2 regions of the Streptomyces sp. NPDC051561 genome follow, and region 2 is predicted to be linked to the other one. Evidence: riboswitches for the same ligand, from Rfam matches in the RefSeq annotation. Region 2 holds a riboswitch; the other holds the start of a gene.
The links. Region 2 has a riboswitch for glycine ahead of gcvP (aminomethyl-transferring glycine dehydrogenase). Riboswitches for the same ligand answer to the same signal wherever they lie in the genome.
Positions count from the first base shown of each region.

Region 1: it holds a riboswitch for glycine, as region 2 does, so the genes downstream of both, gcvT (glycine cleavage system aminomethyltransferase GcvT) here and gcvP (aminomethyl-transferring glycine dehydrogenase) in region 2, are expected to answer to the same signal.

Region 1 covers NZ_JBITDM010000009.1:8,505-17,431, forward strand. Annotated here, with positions in the region: gene glyA (serine hydroxymethyltransferase) at 1-995, opposite strand, end outside; gene gcvH (glycine cleavage system protein GcvH) at 1,025-1,399, opposite strand; gene gcvT (glycine cleavage system aminomethyltransferase GcvT) at 1,559-2,686, opposite strand; glycine riboswitch at 2,865-2,961, opposite strand; gene ACIA73_RS21000 (AAA family ATPase) at 3,110-3,814, shown strand; gene ACIA73_RS21005 (enhanced serine sensitivity protein SseB) at 4,019-4,804, shown strand; gene ACIA73_RS21010 (enhanced serine sensitivity protein SseB C-terminal domain-containing protein) at 4,995-5,777, shown strand; gene ACIA73_RS21015 (ABC transporter permease) at 6,156-7,172, shown strand; gene ACIA73_RS21020 (ABC transporter substrate-binding protein) at 7,301-8,927, shown strand, end outside.
Region 2 covers NZ_JBITDM010000007.1:354,181-363,107, reverse strand. Annotated here, with positions in the region: gene ACIA73_RS19345 (MerR family transcriptional regulator) at 173-778, shown strand; gene ACIA73_RS19340 (DNA polymerase IV) at 934-2,427, shown strand; gene ACIA73_RS19335 (PRC-barrel domain-containing protein) at 2,582-2,947, opposite strand; glycine riboswitch at 3,072-3,172, shown strand; gene gcvP (aminomethyl-transferring glycine dehydrogenase) at 3,375-6,260, shown strand; gene ACIA73_RS19325 (DUF5999 family protein) at 6,381-6,578, opposite strand; gene ACIA73_RS19320 (hypothetical protein) at 6,916-7,518, opposite strand; gene ACIA73_RS19315 (glutamate--cysteine ligase) at 8,034-8,927, shown strand, end outside.

The DNA.
Region 1 (8,927 bases), on a different contig from region 2:
CCGTCCAGCTCCGAGTTGCGCAGGTCGACCAGGACCAGGTGCACGTCGGTGCCGCCGGTCAGGACGGAGATGCCGTGCTCGGTGGCGTCCGGCTGGACCAGGCGGTCGGCCAGGATGCGGGCGCCGTCCAGGGTGCGCTGCTGGCGCTCCTTGAACTCCGGGGAGGCCGCGACCTTGAAGGAGACCGCCTTGGCCGCGATCACGTGCTCCAGCGGGCCACCCTGCTGACCGGGGAAGACCGCGGAGTTGATCTTCTTGGCCAGCTCGGCGGTGGAGAGGATCACGCCGCCGCGCGGGCCGCCGAGGGTCTTGTGGGTGGTGGTGGTGACCACGTGGGCGTGCGGCACCGGGTTGGGGTGCAGCCCGGCGGCGACCAGGCCCGCGAAGTGCGCCATGTCGACCATCAGGTACGCGCCGACCTCGTCCGCGATCTCGCGGAACTTCGCGAAGTCCAGCTGGCGCGGGTACGCCGACCAGCCGGCCACGATCAGCTTCGGCTGGGACTCCTTGGCGAGGCGGGCGACCTCGTCCATGTCGACCTCGCCACTCTCGTCCACGTGGTACGGGACCACGTTGTAGAGACGGCCCGAGAAGTTGATCTTCATGCCGTGGGTCAGGTGACCGCCGTGGGCCAGGTTCAGGCCCATGATCGTGTCGCCCGGCTTGATCAGGGCGTGCATCGCGGCGGCGTTGGCCTGCGCACCGGAGTGCGGCTGGACGTTCGCGTGCTCGGCGCCGAACAGCGCCTTGATGCGGTCGATCGCGATCTGCTCGACCACGTCGACGTGCTCGCAGCCGCCGTAGTAGCGGCGGCCCGGGTAGCCCTCGGCGTACTTGTTGGTGAGGACCGAGCCCTGGGCCTCCATGACCGCGACCGGAGCGAAGTTCTCCGAGGCGATCATTTCGAGGGTGGACTGCTGGCGGTGGAGCTCGGCGTCGACGGCGGCGGCGACGTCCGGGTCCAGCTCGTGGAGGGAGGAGTTGAGAAGCGACATCAGGCGAGTCCCTAGGGGTTCTTGGTAGCTCAGTTGCCGGAGAGCGCGGAGTACTCGTCGGCGGAGAGCAGGTCGGCCGGCTCCTCCGTGACGCGTACCTTGAACAGCCAGCCACCCTCGAACGGGGCGGAGTTCACCAGCGACGGGTCGTCCACGACGTCCTGGTTGGCCTCGACGACCTCGCCGGTCACCGGGGAGTACAGGTCGCTGACGGACTTGGTCGACTCCAGCTCGCCACAGGTCTCGCCCGCGGTCACCGTGTCGCCGACCTCAGGGAGCTGAGCGAAGACGACGTCACCGAGCGCGTTGGCCGCGAACTCCGTGATGCCGACCGTCGCCACGTCCTCGGACGTCGCGAGCCACTCGTGCTCCTTGCTGTAACGCAGCTGCTGGGGGTTGCTCATGGCTGAATTCTCCTGGATGCGGGGGAGTGCTGAGGAACAGGGTCTTGCGGAATGAGACGGGCGTACATCGCGAAGCGGGACGTATCCGTCAGATGGCGCGGGCGGCGTACGTCACGTCGGGTGGCCGGGGGTACGTCGATCCGGCCGCCCGCAGCGACGTTACTTCTGGCGCTTGTAGAACGGCAGCGCCACGACCTCGTACGGCTCGTGGCTGCCCCGGATGTCCACCGCGACGCCCTCGGTGCCGGGCGCGGCGAAGGCGGCGTCGACGTAGGCCATGGCGATCGGCTTGCCGAGGGTGGGGGACGGGGCCCCGGAGGTGACCTCGCCGATGACCTGGCCGTTCGCGACGACCGGGTAGCCGGAGCGCGGGACCCGGCGGCCCTCGGCGATCAGCCCGACGAGCTTGCGCGGGGGTGCGGTCTCGGCGCGCTCGGCGGCCGCCAGGAGCGACGTACGCCCGACGAAGTCGCCGTCCTTCTCGAACTTCACGACCCGGCCCAGACCGGCGTCGAAGGGGGTGAGGGAGGTGGTCAGCTCGTTGCCGTACAGCGGCATCCCCGCCTCCAGGCGGAGGGTGTCGCGGCAGGACAGGCCACAGGGGATCAGTCCGGCGCCCGCGCCCGCCTCGGTCAGCGCCTGCCAGATCTTCTCGGCGTGCTGCGGCTCGACGAACAGCTCGAAGCCGTCCTCGCCGGTGTAGCCGGTACGGGCGATCAGGGCCGGGACACCGGCGACGGTGCCGGGCAGACCGGCGTAGTACTTCAGCCCGTCCAGGTCGGCGTCCGTGACGGACTTCAGGATGCCGGGGGACTCGGGGCCCTGGACGGCGATCAGGGCGTACGCGTCGCGGTCGTCGCGGACCTCGGCGTCGAAGCCGGCGGCGCGGGCGACGAGGGCGTCCAGCACGATCTGGGCGTTGCCGGCGTTGGCGACGACCATGTATGTGGACGGCGCGGTCGCGCTCTCGGCGAGGCGGTAGACGATGAGGTCGTCGACGATGCCGCCGTCCTCCTGGCAGATCATCGTGTACCGGGCGCGGCCGACGCCGACGGTGCTGATGTTGCCGACCAGGGCGAAGTTCAGGAGATCGACGGCCTGCGGGCCGGTCACCGTGATCTCGCCCATGTGGGAGAGGTCGAAGAGGCCCGCCCGGGTGCGTACCGCGTTGTGCTCGTCGCGCTCCGAGCCGTAGCGCAGGGGCATGTCCCAGCCCGCGAAGTCGGTCATGGTCGCGCCGAGCGAGCGATGCAGGGCATCGAGGGCGGTGTGGCGGGTGGTGCTCATGAAACGGCTCCCAAGGCAGCAGACATGTGCAGACAGGCACTGACACATGCGCGGGCATGACGACGAGGACTGTCCTCCCCATCTGTCATCGGAACCTGAGAGGTTCGCCGCCGCAACGTGTGCGGCCGGCTTGCACCTTGGGTGGGGGTGCCCGGGGCACCCCGCTTTTCAGATCTGCCTCGCCCGCGCGGTACGGGGCCTGAGAGATTCAAGGGAGGAGCTTGCTCCTTCGGCGTCCCCGGCAGTGCTGCCAGGAACTCTCCCGCGCGGATTCATGCGGCCGTTGTGAAGTTGAGGGTGCACGGGGGCTGCCCGGCGGGCACATCATTGCACGCCCCCCTCGGTCGGCAAATCGCTTGTCCCGCATTACCTTTTCTTTACACTTCTTGGGCAAGGGTGAAGTCGTACCCAGCAGGGGGAGGGGTGAGGGCGTTGCAGCAATCCAGCGGTGTTGCCACGGCAGGCGCGACGGGCGCGGTGAGCGCGGCAGGCGTGGCGGGCTCGGTCGGGCCGAAGGCGGGCGTGAGAGCGGTGAGGCCCGTGCCGGTGCCGGTCGTGCGCGATCTGCGGGAGCGGGCCGGGCGCAGTCCACGGCGGCTGATGTTTGCGGCCGGGGACGTGGTGGTGGTGTCCGGACTGCCGGGCAGCGGCAAGAGCACCCTGATCAGGCGTACGACCACGGGTGTGCGGACCATCGACTCCCAGGACGTCCGCGAGCGCTGGGACGGCGGTACGCCGGCCTGGCTGCCGTACGCCCTCTACCGGCCGCTGGTGCGGATCGCCCACTACGCGGGGCTGCGCCGGGCACTGCGCTCCGGCGCGAGCGTGGTGGTGCACGACTGCGGTACGCAGACGTGGGTGCGGCGGTGGCTGGCGCGTGAGGCGCGGCGCCGGGGGCGCGGGCTGCGGCTGGTGCTGCTCGACGTGACGCCCGAGGTGGCCAGGGACGGTCAGCGGGAGCGCGGACGCGGAGTCTCCGGCTACGCCTTCGCCCGGCACCGGCGGGCGGTCGGGGCGCTGGTGCGGGACGCGGAGGGCGAGCGACTGCCGGCCGGGTGCGCCTCGGCGGTGCTGCTGGACCGGGAGGCGGCGGGGGTGCTGCGCGAGATCGGGTTCGAGGTGGAGTGAGGGCAGGGGGACGGCACGGTACGGGGGCGGCCTTCGGCGGCGTGATGCCGAGAGGCACGCTCCGCGGTGCGGCGACTGCGGAAAGTGACCGTGGAGTGCACCTGCCGTGCGGGGACCGGCCCGGCGCTATGGTCGGTCGCGCAGGACGGGGAGTGGCAGGCACGACGCGGCAGGCACGACGCGGCAGCACGAAGGGGACGGTCCGTGGATTTTCCGGAGACGACGGGGCAGTACGGCGGACAGGGGCCGGACGGCCCGGGCGGCGGCGGACCCGCCAATGAACTCGAAGAGGTACTGATCGCCTCCCTCGGCAGCACCTCCGCCGGCGGGCGCATCGTCGAGGTGCTCGGCCGCAGCCCTCTGTGGATCCCGCTGCCCAACGGCGGCGGCCCGGACAGCGGCCCCCTCGACCTGCCCACCACGGAGATCGACGGCCAGGCGTACGTCCCCGTGTTCAGCTCCGAGCAACAGTTCCGGCGGGGTGCGGGCGCCATGTCCTTCGCGGTGGCCCCCGCCGTGGAGTTCGCCCGGGGGCTGCCCCCGCAGCTGGGCATCGTGGTGAACCCCGGCGCCGCCGTCGTCGTACCCCTGCCGCCGCCCGCCGTGGCCGTGCTGTGCAAGGCGGGACACACTCCGCTGGACGGGCCCGCGACCGGCGGCCGGGTGCGGCTCTTCGAGCCGGACTGGCAGGACGAGCCGGTCGACTTCCTGGCCGCGGCCGCGGGGGAGTTCCAGCAGAGCGGCACCGTGGTCACCGCCAGGCGGGCGCTCGCCAGCGTCGAGGGCGGGCCGGACGAGCTGTTCATCGGCGTGCAGGTGTCGTCGTGGGAGGGCGCGGACCGCAACGCGCCGATGGACGCGCTCGGCCGGGCGCTCGGACGCGAACCGGTGCGGTGGCCGGTGCACCTGCTGCTGCTCGACATGGCACAGGACCCGGTGGCCGAGTGGATGCTGGAGCGTGTGCGGCCGTTCTACCGGAGGGAACACTGAGAGCCTGGGGCCGAGGAGCCCGCGCGGGGACGGAGACCGGCGAAGACCGGCGAAGACCGGCGAAGACCGGCGAAGACTTCGAAACCGAACCCGACTCGGTGTCAGTAGTGCCGCTTAAGCTGGTTTGATGACCTCGCCACACGGGGGTGGTCTGGTCGACATGGTGGATCGAAGAGGGGCGGGACCCAGGGTGAGCGCGTCAGGCACCGCGGCGGCCGGACAGGTCGAGCACATGCTGCGCCAGGTGACCCCGGGGCGGTACGACGCGTACGAGGCGCTGCTGCACGCCCTCGTCGACGGCAAGCTGTGGATGCTGCTCTGGCACGGCACCGCCGGATCCCCCGACGCCCAGTACGGGAACATGGAGGTCGAGGGCTTCGGTTACGCCCCCTGCGTGACCTCCGCCCAGGAGCTGGCCGCGAGCGGCTGGAACCGGGCGTACGAGGTCGCCACCGGCCAGGACCTGGCCCGCGCCCTCTACCCCGACCGCTGGGGCATCTGGCTCAACCCGCACGCACCCGGCGGCGGCCTCGGCATCCCCTGGCTCGACCTCAGGCGCGTCGCCACCGGTCTCGACCGGATGCCCGCCGGACCACTGCGGATCTCCGAACCCGCGCTGGAGATCCCGCAGTTCTATGCCCGGCTGGCCCAGAACGCCCATCACACCCCGGCCGTCCGCGCACTCAGCCGCGCCTGGGTGACACCCGCGCTCGGCGCCCCGTACCTCGCCATCGGTCTGGACCTGTACGACACCGGGCGGCAGTCGGTCGAGGCGGTGCGGGCGATGATGCAGCAGTCCATCAGCGTGGTCCCGGACGGGCTGCCGGTGTCCACGGTCGCGATGACCGACGAGCACGACCCGGTCGGGATGTGGCTGCGCGCCAATGCCCGCCCGTTCTACACCCGTGACGCGCACGCGCCGGCTCCGACCGGTGCTCCGGGGTACGGCTACCCGCCCTCGCGGGCGTACTGAAACACCCCCACAGGGCGCCCGTTTGAGGCTGCTTGCGTACGGTTTCGTACGCGCCCCTTCTCGCGCCAACTCCTTCGCCGCACGGCGAAGTTGAGGTCTGTCCCAATTTGACTGCCCTGGGTGGTAGTTGGGTAGTACTGCCGGGCGATGCGCCCAATTGCCCCCTGTTCGACCCTCGTTCTGCCCCGTCCGGATACCGGAACACCGCAGAAAGCGTCACGGTTGCGCATCCTTTGGCCGGGGGGTCTGGCGGGGCGGCGGGCGCGCATTGAAGACTCCCCGAATCAAGGGGCGTTCGCCCTGTGTTCGACAAGCTCCAAGCCGCCACAGCGGCGGGTAAGGGCCGACCACCGTCGGCCGAGAGGGGTCCCCACCACGATGACGGCACCATTGCACGACATATCGTCCGACGCGGATCAGGCCGCTGACGCCGACGTCGCCGCCGATGTTGTGAAGAAGTCGGTCGAGGGGCGGTCGCTGCGACAGATCGCCTGGACCAGACTCAAGCGGGACAAGCTCGCGCTGGCCGGTGGCGTGGTCGTGATCATGCTGATCCTGGTGGCGATCTTCGCGCCGCTGATCGTGAGTGTGCTGGGCCACCCGCCCGACGAGTTCCACCAGGACAAGATCGACCCGCTGTTCGGTGTCGCCAAGGGCGTCGAGGACAGCATGTTCGGCGGGATGAGTTCGGACTTCCTGCTCGGCGTCGAGCCCGGCAACGGCCGCGACGTCTTCAGCCGGGTCGTCTACGGCGCCCGGATCTCGCTCCTGGTGGCCTTCCTGGCCGCCATGGTCGCCGTCGTCCTGGGCACCGTGCTCGGCATCATCGCCGGTTACTTCGGCGGCTGGATCGACGCGATCATCAGCCGCGTGATGGACATGCTGCTGGCCTTCCCGCAGCTGCTCTTCATCATCTCGCTGGTCTCCGTGCTGCCGGGCAACCTCCTGGGCATGGAGGGCAGCACGGTGCGCATCTTCATCCTGGTGATGGTCATCGGCTTCTTCGGCTGGCCCTACATCGGCCGCATCGTCCGAGGTCAGACGCTGTCGCTGCGCGAGAAGGAGTATGTCGAGGCCTCCCGCAGCCTGGGCGCGGGAAGGGCGTACATCCTCTTCAAGGAACTGCTGCCCAACCTGGTGGCGCCGATCACCGTCTACACGACGCTGATGATCCCCACCAACATCCTCACCGAGGCCGCGCTCTCGTTCCTGAACGCCGGTGTGAAGCCGCCGACCTCGTCCTGGGGCCAGATGCTGGACAAGGCCGTGGACACCTACCAGAGCGACCCGATGTTCATGATCGTGCCCGGTCTGGCGATCTTCATCACGGTGCTCGCCTTCAACCTCTTCGGCGACGGGGTGCGCGACGCACTCGACCCGAAGGGCACCCGTTGACCTCGGGGCCCGCAGCCCGCTCGGGCCGCGCCCCATCCGTATCGCCCCTGCCGCATCGGCCAGGCGGCTCCCCGTCGGCCCCGGCGTCCCGTGCCGGTGACCGCACTCTTGTGGAGGTTCCAGAACCCATGAATTCCCAGCGTTCGTCGGCGAGGATCAGGCAGGTCGCCGGAGCGGCGGTCGTCGTGGCCGCCCTCATGACCACCGCGGCGTGCGGTGGCGGCGGTGGCAAGGACGGCAGCAACGGCAAGCCGGGCAAGGGCGCGGGCTTCAACGCCGCACTCACCCAGGTCGCCAACCCCTCTGACAAGAAGGGCGGCACGCTCAAGTTCATCGGCAAGCAGGACTTCGACTCGACCGACCCGACGCGTCAGTACTACGGCTTCACGTGGGACCTCGCCCGGTTCTACACCCGTCAGCTGGTCACCTACGCGACCAAGCCCGGTGCGGCCGGCGCGGAGCTGGTCGGCGACCTCGCCAAGGGCAACGGCAAGATCTCCAACGGTGGCAAGACCTACACCTACGAGCTGCGTGACGGCCTGACCTGGGAGGACGGCTCCCCGCTGACCTCCAAGGACATCAAGTACGGCATCTCGCGCGTGTGGGCGGACAAGGTCCTGCCCGGCGGTCCGATCTACCTTCAGAAGGCCCTGGACCCGAAGAAGGAGTACAAGGGTCCCTACGAGGACAAGACCGGCGACGGTCCGAAGTCGATCGAGACGCCCGACGACAAGACCATCGTCTTCAACCTGGCGACGCCCAACGTCGACTTCGAGCAGATGCTGGCGATGCCGGCCGGTTCCCCCCTCAAGAAGGAGAAGGACACCGGCGCCAAGTACCAGCTGAAGCCGTTCTCCTCGGGCCCGTACAAGTTCGAGTCGTACACGCCCAAGCAGGGCGCCGTGCTGGTGCGCAACACCGCATGGAAGAAAGAGTCGGACCCCGTCCGTCCGGCCCTTCCGGACAAGATCACCCTCACGGTCAACACCAACCTTGACCAGATCGACAAGCTGCTCATGAAGGGTGAGTACGACATCGACATGAACGGCACCGGCATGACCCAGTCGGGTCGTACCGAGGCCCTCAAGAAGAACAAGGAGAACCTGGACAACGTCCAGACCTCCTTCACGCGCTACGTCGACTTCACCCCGGTCGCGCCGATGAACAACGTCCACTGCCGCAAGGCCGTGATGTACGCGACCGACTTCAAGTCGCTCCAGGACGTGCGCGGCGGCGAGCAGGCCGGTGGCCCCATCGCCACCAACATGCTGCCCACCACGATCAAGGGCTCGGACGACTACGACCCGTACGGCGTCAAGACCCGCGGTGGCAAGCCGGACGTCGCCAAGGCCAAGGAAGAACTGAAGGCCTGCGGACAGGAAAAGGGCTTCAAGACCATCGTCAGCGCCCGCAGCAACAACCCGGGTGAGAAGGAGGCCGCCGAGGCCCTCCAGCAGGCGCTCGGCAAGGTCGGCATCACCGCCGAGGTCGACACCATCGACGGTGCCGAGTCCTCTTCCATCACCGGTTCGCCCGCCGTCGTCAAGAAGCGCGGCTACGGCATGATCATGACCGGCTGGGGCCCCGACTTCCCGACCGGCCAGGGCTTCTCGCAGCCGCTGATCGACGGCCGTTTCATCACGCCGAGCGGTAACTACAACGGCTCCGAGACGAACGACCCGAAGATCAACAAGATGTTCGACGACGCCCTCAAGGCGACCGACCCGGACAAGGCCGCGGAGTTCTACAAGCAGG
Region 2 (8,927 bases):
CGGCACGCGCAGGCCCCGGTTTTTCAGCGCATTCGAGTAGCCTTTCCCCGATGAGAGACACGGGAAACCACTCTCAGGGTGATTATCACTCGGCGTGCCGAGTGTGGCGATCGTTGACGCACCCCGGGCGACTGCCTACCGTCGACAGGGCAGGTCAAGGACGGAGGTCGGCGTGAGAATCAGCGGCGACGGTACGGCGACGGGCGGGCCGTATCCGCTCGGCAGTTCGGCCGACCCCACAGCAAGTCAGCACCCCGTCGCTCCGGCGCGGGCCGCGGAAGCGGCCGAGACCGTCGGCTACCGGGGGCCCACCGCGTGTGCGGCTGCGGGCATCACCTATCGGCAACTGGACTACTGGGCGCGCACCGGGCTGGTCGAGCCGAGTGTGCGGCCGGCCTACGGCTCCGGGACGCAGCGGCTCTACAGCTTTCGCGATGTGGTCGTCCTCAAGATCGTCAAGCGGTTCCTGGACACCGGGGTCGCGCTGCAGAACATCCGTGCCGCCGTGCAGCACCTGCGGGCCAGGGGGTTCGAGGATCTGGAGCGGATGACGCTCATGAGCGACGGCGCCACCGTCTACGAGTGCACGTCGCCGGACGAGGTCGTGAAGCTGTTGCAGGGGGGACAGGGGGTCTTCGGCATCGCCGTGGGCGTGGTGTGGCGGGACGTCGAAACGGCGTTGTCGCAGCTGCACGGTGAACGGGTCGACACCGGGGAGACGCTGGTCGGGAACAATCCGGGGGACGAGCTGGCGCGGCGGCGGAACCGGGCGGGCTGAGTCGCCGGCGGACCGGAGGCATCGGGCCGGGTTGAGGCAATGAGCGGGCTGTGGGCTGCGGGCTGGTGGATTCGGCCGGGTGCCGCGGGTCGGGTTCGGGGTCCGGCTCTGAGCGATTCGGTCGATTGTCAGTGGCGTAGGGCAGCATCGTCGGTGTGAGAAGTGTGCCGACCATCCTGCATCTGGACATGGATGCCTTCTTCGCCGCCGCGGAACAGGCGGCGAAGCCGAGCCTGCGCGGGAAGCCGGTCGTGGTGGGCGGGCTGGGGCCGCGCGGGGTGGTGTCCACCGCTTCGTACGAGGCGAGGCGCTTCGGAGTGCACTCGGCGATGCCGATGGCGCAGGCGCGGAGGCTGGCGCCCAATGCGGCCTATCTGGTGCCGCGGTTCACCCTGTACCGGGCGGTGAGCGAACAGGTGATGGAGCTGCTGGCGCGGTTGTCGCCGTTGGTCGAGCCGTTGAGCCTGGACGAGGCGTTCGTGGATCTGGAGGCGGGCGGGGCGGCCCGGGACGAGGAGTCCGCGCGGGCGGTGGGGGAGCAGCTGCGGCGGGACATTCGTGCGGTCACGGGGCTCAGCGGGTCGGTGGGGCTCGCGGGGTCCAAGATGCTGGCCAAGATCGCTTCCGAGGAGGCCAAGCCGGACGGGCTGGTGCTGATGGAGCCGGGGGCGGAGCGGGAGTTGCTCGCTCCGATGTCGGTACGGATTCTGCCCGGGGTCGGTCCGGCCACCGGGGACCATCTGCGGCGGGCCGGGATGACGACGGTGGCGCACCTTGCCTCTGCGGGCGAGGACGAGCTCGTACGGCTGCTGGGTAAGGCGCACGGGGCCTCGCTGCACCGGATGGCGCTCGGGCTCGACGACCGGCCCGTGGTGGCCGAGCGGGACGCGAAATCGGTGTCTGTGGAGGACACCTTCGACGTGGACCTGCACGACCGGGTGCGGGTGCGGGCGGAGGTGGAGCGGCTGGCTGTGAGGTGTGTGGAGCGGCTGCGGGGGGCGGGCCGGTCGGGGCGGACCGTGGTGCTGAAGGTGCGGCGGTTCGACTTCTCGACGCTGACCAGGTCGGAGACGTTGCGGGGGCCGACGGATGATCCCGAGGTGGTGCGGGAGGCAGCAGCGCGGTTGCTGGAGGGGGTGGATACGACGGGTGGGGTGCGGCTGCTGGGAGTGGGCGTGACGGGGCTGGCGGACTACACGCAGGAGGACCTCTTCGCGCAGGCGGCGCGGGCCGCGGAGGCGGCCGAGGCCGTAGGGGCGAACGGTGCGACTGGGGCGAGCGGTGCCGTGGCTGGAGGCTCCGAGGCGGCGGCGGGAGGTGCTGAGGGGGCGGCCGGTGAGGTCGCGGAAGTGGTGGTCGCGGGCTCGGCGGCGGCCGGGGAAGGGGCTGGGGCCGGCGAGCTTGCTGCGGCCCCTGTGGAGGCGGGTACCGAGGTGCGGTGGCACGCGGGGCATGACGTGCGGCATGCGGTGTACGGGGCGGGGTGGGTTCAGGGGAGTGGGGTGGGGCGGGTGACGGTCCGGTTCGAGGAGCCGGGGTCGGTGGGGCCGGGGCGGGTGCGGACGTTCCGGGTGGATGACCCGGAATTGACCAAGGGGGAGGCGTTGCCGTTGGTGGGGAAGGCTGAGGAGGGGGCGGGGGGCCGGTAGGGGGGCGGGGGTGCTGGGCGGCCCTTGGCGGGCGCCGGCTCGGGGTGCGTGGGCCGGTTCCGTCCCGCCGCCGTCGACGAGGCGCGCGCATGCCACTGCTTGCGGCCCCGCCACTGCGGAGGCGGAGTCGTTCGGGGGTGGCCCCGGGGCGGGGCTAGCTGTCTTCGCCGGCGAGGGTGCCGAAGTTCCGGTCGGGGGCGGCGGGGGGCGCGGCGTGGAGGCCGTAGTGGCGGTAGAGCTGGAGTTCCTGCTCGGGGGAGAGGTGGCGGCCCACGCCGAAGTCCGGGGCGTCCTTGATGAGGGACTTTTCGAAGGGGATGCGAAGGGTGTTGTTCTCAAGGGAGCTGGGTTCGAGGGGGACGAATGCGTCCCGGGAGAAGAGACCGGTACGGACGGCGGCCCACTCCGGGACGCCGGTGGCGTCGTCCAGGTAGACCTCGTCCACCGTTCCGATCTTGGTGCCGTTGCGGTCTAGTGCCTTGCGGCCGATCAGGCTGCGCGGATCGATGTCGGTCTGCACGGTCCCTCCAACTGGTCGCAACTGCTGCTTGAACCCCGTAAAACACTACGAAAGAGCAGATTCGTGAGCCTGGCCACTCGAGGGAACAGGGCAGTAGTGCGCTGGTAGGCTGGCCGACGGCTGCTGACCCCGTGCGGGAGAGTCCTCCGAGAACGAATGTGTCGGAGGCGCCGAAGGAGCAACTCCTCCCCGGAATCTCTCAGGCCCCTGTACCGCATGGACGAGGTCACTCTGGAAAGCAGGGTGGAGTACGGACACGGCGCAGGCCGGGTCGTTATCCGCCCTCACCGACGGTGAAAGTCGGGGCGTTGATGATCTTGACGCCCCGGTGAAGCTCTCAGGTTGAGATGACAGAGGGGGAGGCCGTCCGGGCGCCCGTGCCGTGGTGCCCCTCGCAGGTCGTGTCAGACCAGGAGGCCTTCCGCAGATGACCGCCAACCGTATTTCGCTCGAAGAGCTTGAGCGTGGCATCCCCTTCGAGCAGCGTCACATCGGACCCGATGTCGAGGCGCAGGCGAAGATGCTGGCGCAGGTGGGGTACGGGTCGCTCGACGAGCTGACCGATGCTGCCGTGCCGGACGCCATCAAGAACGCCGCCGCCCTCGGGCTGCCGGACGCGCGGACCGAGGCCGAGGTCCTGGCCGAGCTGCGTACCCTGGCCGACCGCAACCAGGTGCTCGCCCCGATGATCGGGCTCGGGTACTACGGGACCTTCACCCCGCCGGTCATTCTGCGCAATGTGATGGAGAACCCGGCCTGGTACACGGCGTACACGCCGTACCAGCCGGAGATCTCGCAGGGCCGGCTGGAGGCGCTGCTCAACTTCCAGACCATGGTTGCCGAGTTGACCGGACTGCCGACCTCCGGAGCCTCGCTGCTCGACGAGGGCACCGCCGCCGCCGAGGCCATGTCGCTCGCGCGCCGGGTGGGCAAGGTCAAGGGCGGTGTCTTCCTGATCGATGCCGAGACGCTGCCGCAGACCATCGCCGTGATCGAGACGCGTGCCGAGCCGACCGGTGTCGAGGTCGTCGTCGCCGACCTGGCGGAGGGGATTCCCGCCGAGGTCGCCGAGCGCGGGGTGTTCGGTGTGCTGTTGCAGTACCCCGGTGCCTCGGGTGTGGTGCGGGACATCAAGCCGGTGATCGACGCGGCGCACGAGCTCGGCGCCATCGTCACCGTTGCCGCTGATCTGCTGGCGCTGACGCTGCTGACCTCACCGGGCGAGCTGGGTGCGGACATCGCCGTCGGCACGACGCAGCGGTTCGGTGTACCGATGGGCTTCGGCGGTCCGCACGCCGGATTCATGGCCGTACGCGAGAAGTTCGCGCGCAGCCTGCCGGGACGGCTCGTGGGTGTCTCCGTGGACGCGGACGGCAACAAGGCGTACCGGCTGGCGCTGCAGACGCGTGAGCAGCACATCCGCCGTGAGAAGGCCACCAGCAACATCTGTACCGCGCAGGTGCTGCTCGCCGTGATGGCGGGAATGTACGCCGTCTATCACGGGCCGGACGGACTCAAGGGCATCGCCCGCCGGACGCACCGGTACGCGGTGATCCTCGCCCAGGGGCTGCGGGCCGGTGGCGTCCGGATCGCGCACGACGCGTTCTTCGACACCGTGACCGCACAGGTGCCCGGCAAGGCCGCCGAGGTGGTCGCCGCCGCCCGTGAGAACGGGGTCAACCTGCGTCTTGTCGACGGCGACACCGTCTCCTTCGCCTGTGACGAGACCACTCTCCGCGCACAGGTCACGGCCGTATGGGCTGCCTTCGGGGTCGAGGGCGACATCGCGGCGCTGGACACCACGGCCACGGACGCGCTGCCCGACGCGCTGCTGCGCACCGACGCGTACCTGACCCACCCGGTCTTCCACCAGCACCGCTCCGAGACCGCGATGCTGCGCTACCTGCGCAAGCTGGCCGACCGCGACTACGCGCTCGACCGCGGCATGATCCCGCTCGGCTCCTGCACCATGAAGCTGAACGCGACCACCGAGATGGAGCCGGTGACCTGGCCCGAGTTCGGGCAGATCCACCCCTTCGCGCCCATCGAGCAGGCCGCCGGATATCTGACGCTGATCCGTGAGCTGGAGGAGCGGCTGGCCGAGGTCACCGGGTACGACGCGGTGTCGATCCAGCCCAACGCCGGTTCGCAGGGCGAGCTTGCCGGACTGCTCGCCGTACGGGCGTACCACCGGGCCAACGGCGACGAGCAGCGCACCGTGTGCCTGATTCCGTCGTCCGCGCACGGCACCAACGCCGCGAGCGCCGTGATGGCCGGCATGAAGGTCGTCGTCGTCAGGACCGCCGACGACGGCGAGGTCGACGTCGAGGACCTGCGCGCCAAGATCGAGCAGTACCGCGACGAGCTGTCGGTGCTGATGATCACCTACCCGTCCACGCACGGTGTCTTCGAGGAGCACGTCGCCGACATCTGCGCGACCGTGCACGAGGCCGGCGGCCAGGTGTACGTCGACGGCGCCAACCTCAACGCGCTGGTCGGCCTCGCCAAGCCGGGCAAGTTCGGTGGCGACGTGTCGCACCTGAACCTGCACAAGACCTTCTGCATCCCGCACGGCGGCGGCGGCCCCGGCGTCGGCCCTGTCGGTGTGCGCGCGCACCTGGCGCCGTACCTGCCGAACCACCCGCTCCAGCCGTCGGCCGGTCCGGAGACGGGCGTCGGTCCGATCTCGGCGGCGCCGTGGGGTTCGGCCGGAATCCTGCCGATCTCGTGGGCGTACGTACGTCTCATGGGCGGCGAGGGCCTGAAGCGCGCCACCCAGGTCGCGGTGCTCGCGGCGAACTACATCGCCAAGCGCCTGGAGCCGCACTACCCGGTGCTCTACACCGGCCCAGGCGGCCTGGTCGCGCACGAGTGCATCGTCGACCTGCGCCCGCTGTCCAAGGCGACCGGTGTGAGCGTCGACGACATCGCCAAGCGGCTCATCGACTACGGCTTCCACGCGCCGACCATGTCCTTCCCGGTCGCCGGGACACTCATGATCGAGCCGACCGAGAGTGAGAACCTCCCGGAGCTGGACCGTTTCTGCGACACGATGATCGCGATCCGTGGCGAGATCGAGAAGGTCGCTGGGGGCGAGTGGCCCGCCGAGGACAACCCGCTGCGCAACGCCCCGCACACCGCCGCCGCGCTCGGTGGCGAGTGGGACCACGCGTACAGCCGCGAGGAGGCCGTCTTCCCGGCCGGGGTTTCCGCGGCCGACAAGTACTGGCCGCCGGTGCGCCGGATCGACGGTGCGTTCGGCGACCGGAACCTGGTGTGCTCGTGCCCGCCGATGGACGAGTACGACAACTGACGTTCCAGCGCTGAGCAGTTGAGCGGACGCTGAGATGCGTCGGGGCCGGTGCGGAGTGGAAACTCCGGGCCGGCCCCTCGTCGTACGTACTGCGGTGGTGCCTGTTCGTGCGCAGTGCCCTCAGGCAGCGGTGACCACGACCAGCGGGCGGTGCGGCGCGATGATCTGCCCGTTGGGCAGCAGCTCGCCGGTGTCCTCGAAGAGGAGGACGCCGTTGCACAGCAGGCTCCAGCCCTGCTCCGGGTGGTGCGCCATCGGATGGGCGGCCTCCCGGTCGGCGGATTCGGCGGTCGGGCAGAGTGGCTGGTGCTGGCACATGGATGGGTTCTTTCGCTGCGTGGTGGTGGTGAAATTGTTCTCGCGGCTTGAATCGGTGTTCATTGCCGCCCCCCGTATCAGTTGGTTCGGTTCCAGTGTTGCCCCACGGGCGTCGATCCGCAGGGATTTCACGGCAGCACTTCTTATTGGTTGAGGACGCGTCACCCGTGCGGACGGTTCAGCCCAACTGGCCCCTCTCTTCGGGTGGTTCGGGGTGGCCCGTGCGGGCTAGTCCGGACGGGGACTTGCGTGTACGGGGCATCCGGCGCGTTCCGTTCGGGCAGCGCCGTGCCCCGCACCCGGCGGTCGGGAGCGGGGCACGGGAGAAGCGGCGGTTTCAGGCGGGCTGACCGAGGAGCGGGGCGGTCCGGGTGGGGGCCGGGTTGAGCCGCAGGGTCAGTACGGGCAGCAGATCGGCCACGGTGCAGGGCTGATGTGCGGCGATGCCGGGAGGTGCGGGGGCCAGCGGCACCAGGACGTCGGACGGGGCCGGAACGCCGGTGGTGGCGTCGGCGGTGGGGTCGCGGTGCAACCACAGGGTCAGCATGTAGAGGGCGGGAATGGACAGCAGGCGCGGCTGGTAGACGGCCGGCATGGCCTCCGCGTGACGCAGTGCGCGCTCGGTGGAGTTCAGGTAGGGGCCTTCGAAGAAGTGGGAGAAGGTCCAGCCGTCCGGGGTGAGAACGGTGTCGGCGGCGGCTACGGCCCGCTCGCCGTGGCGGATCAGGAAGCGCCACGCGGTGAGGCGGGTGCGCGGCGGGCGGCCGTCCGGGGTGATCTCGTCCCAGACGTGGACCGGAAGCGGAAGTTCGGGAGTGAGGGGCCCTGGATGGGAGCGAAGGGCCGGGGTGCGGGGCTCGCGTACGGCGGTGGGGGAGCCGAGTGCCGCGAGGACGCTGCGCAGGGCGGGCGCGGGAGCCGGGGGTACGTGCAGCGGCATGGTGGGTCGCCTCTCGCTCGGGAGACACGGTGGAACCTGGGCAGTGCGGACGACGCTGTCAGCGGTGCGGGGCCAGAGGGGGCCTTGGGCGACGGCCCGGCGTCAACTCTCTGCCTCGTTCGCGGAGTTTATACGACACGTGTTCACACGATGTTTCGGCTAGCTGTCGTGGATATTGCGCGCAAGGCGATATCCGGTCTTTTTGCAGCTCCATTGGGTGCGAGAAAGATCCCGATTTCCGGGGCGATCCGACGAGTTTTCGCAGGCCTGCTCCGAGGATCTTCGTGTGCGCGGTCGGCTTGAACTCGTCGGCGTTTATCACCACTTGCGTACGACCGGTAACTGCACCCTGCACCTTGCCTGCGGAATGTGCCCGAAGGAATCCGCGTCGAGCGTACTGCGTACCTGGCTCTGGCGGGGCGTTATGGATCAGTCCGCCGGGGCATCATCGACCGTGAACCGCACAGCTGCAGCGGCCGTTGCCGGGGTGCTCCCGGTCCAGGAAGGAAGCTCCGATGGGTGAGAAGGTCGTGGCAGACGGATTCGATCTGTCGGACCGGCAGAGGTACCGGCGCAAGCTCCACGAGTGTTTGGAGGGGCTCGGGCGGCTTCTGGAGGAGAAGCGGTTCGACCGGCCGAAGAATCTCATGGGGCTGGAGATCGAGCTGAATCTCGCGGGGCCGGACGGGCTGCCGAAGATGATGAATGCAGAGGTACTGGAGCGGATCGCCAGCCGGGATTTCCAGACCGAGCTGGGGATGTTCAACCTGGAAGTGAATATTGTTCCGCACCGGTTGGGCGGACGAGTTCTCGATCAATTGGCGGAGGAGCTGCGTACCGGTCTCGGATATGCGCACCGCAAGGCCGCCGAGCTCGATGCGGGAATTCTGATGATCGGCATTCTGCCCACGCTGGGGCAGGACGACCTGGTGCACGGCAACCTGTCGGACGTGGACCGCTATGTGCTGCTCAACGACCAGATCGTGGCGGCCAGGGGCGAGCACTTTCAGCTGGACATCGAGGGTGTCGAGCGGTTGACCTGCACTTCCGCGTCGATCGTGCCGGAGTCGGCGTGCACGTCCGTGCAGTTGCACCTCCAGGTGACGCCGGGGCGGTTCGCCGATGTGTGGAATGCGGCGCAGGCGGTGGCGGGGGTGCAGATCGCGGTGGGGGCCAACGCGCCGTTCGTCTTCGGGCGGGAGCTGTGGCGGGAGTCGCGGCCGCCGCTGTTCCTCCAGGCGACGGATACCCGGCCGCCGGAGCTGGTCGCCCAGGGGGTGCGGCCGCGGACCTGGTTCGGGGAGAAGTGGGTGGACTCCGCGTACGAACTCTTCGAGGAGAACCTGCGGTACTTTCCCGCGCTGCTGCCGATCTGTGACGAGGAGGAGCCGTTGCGGGTACTGGACGAC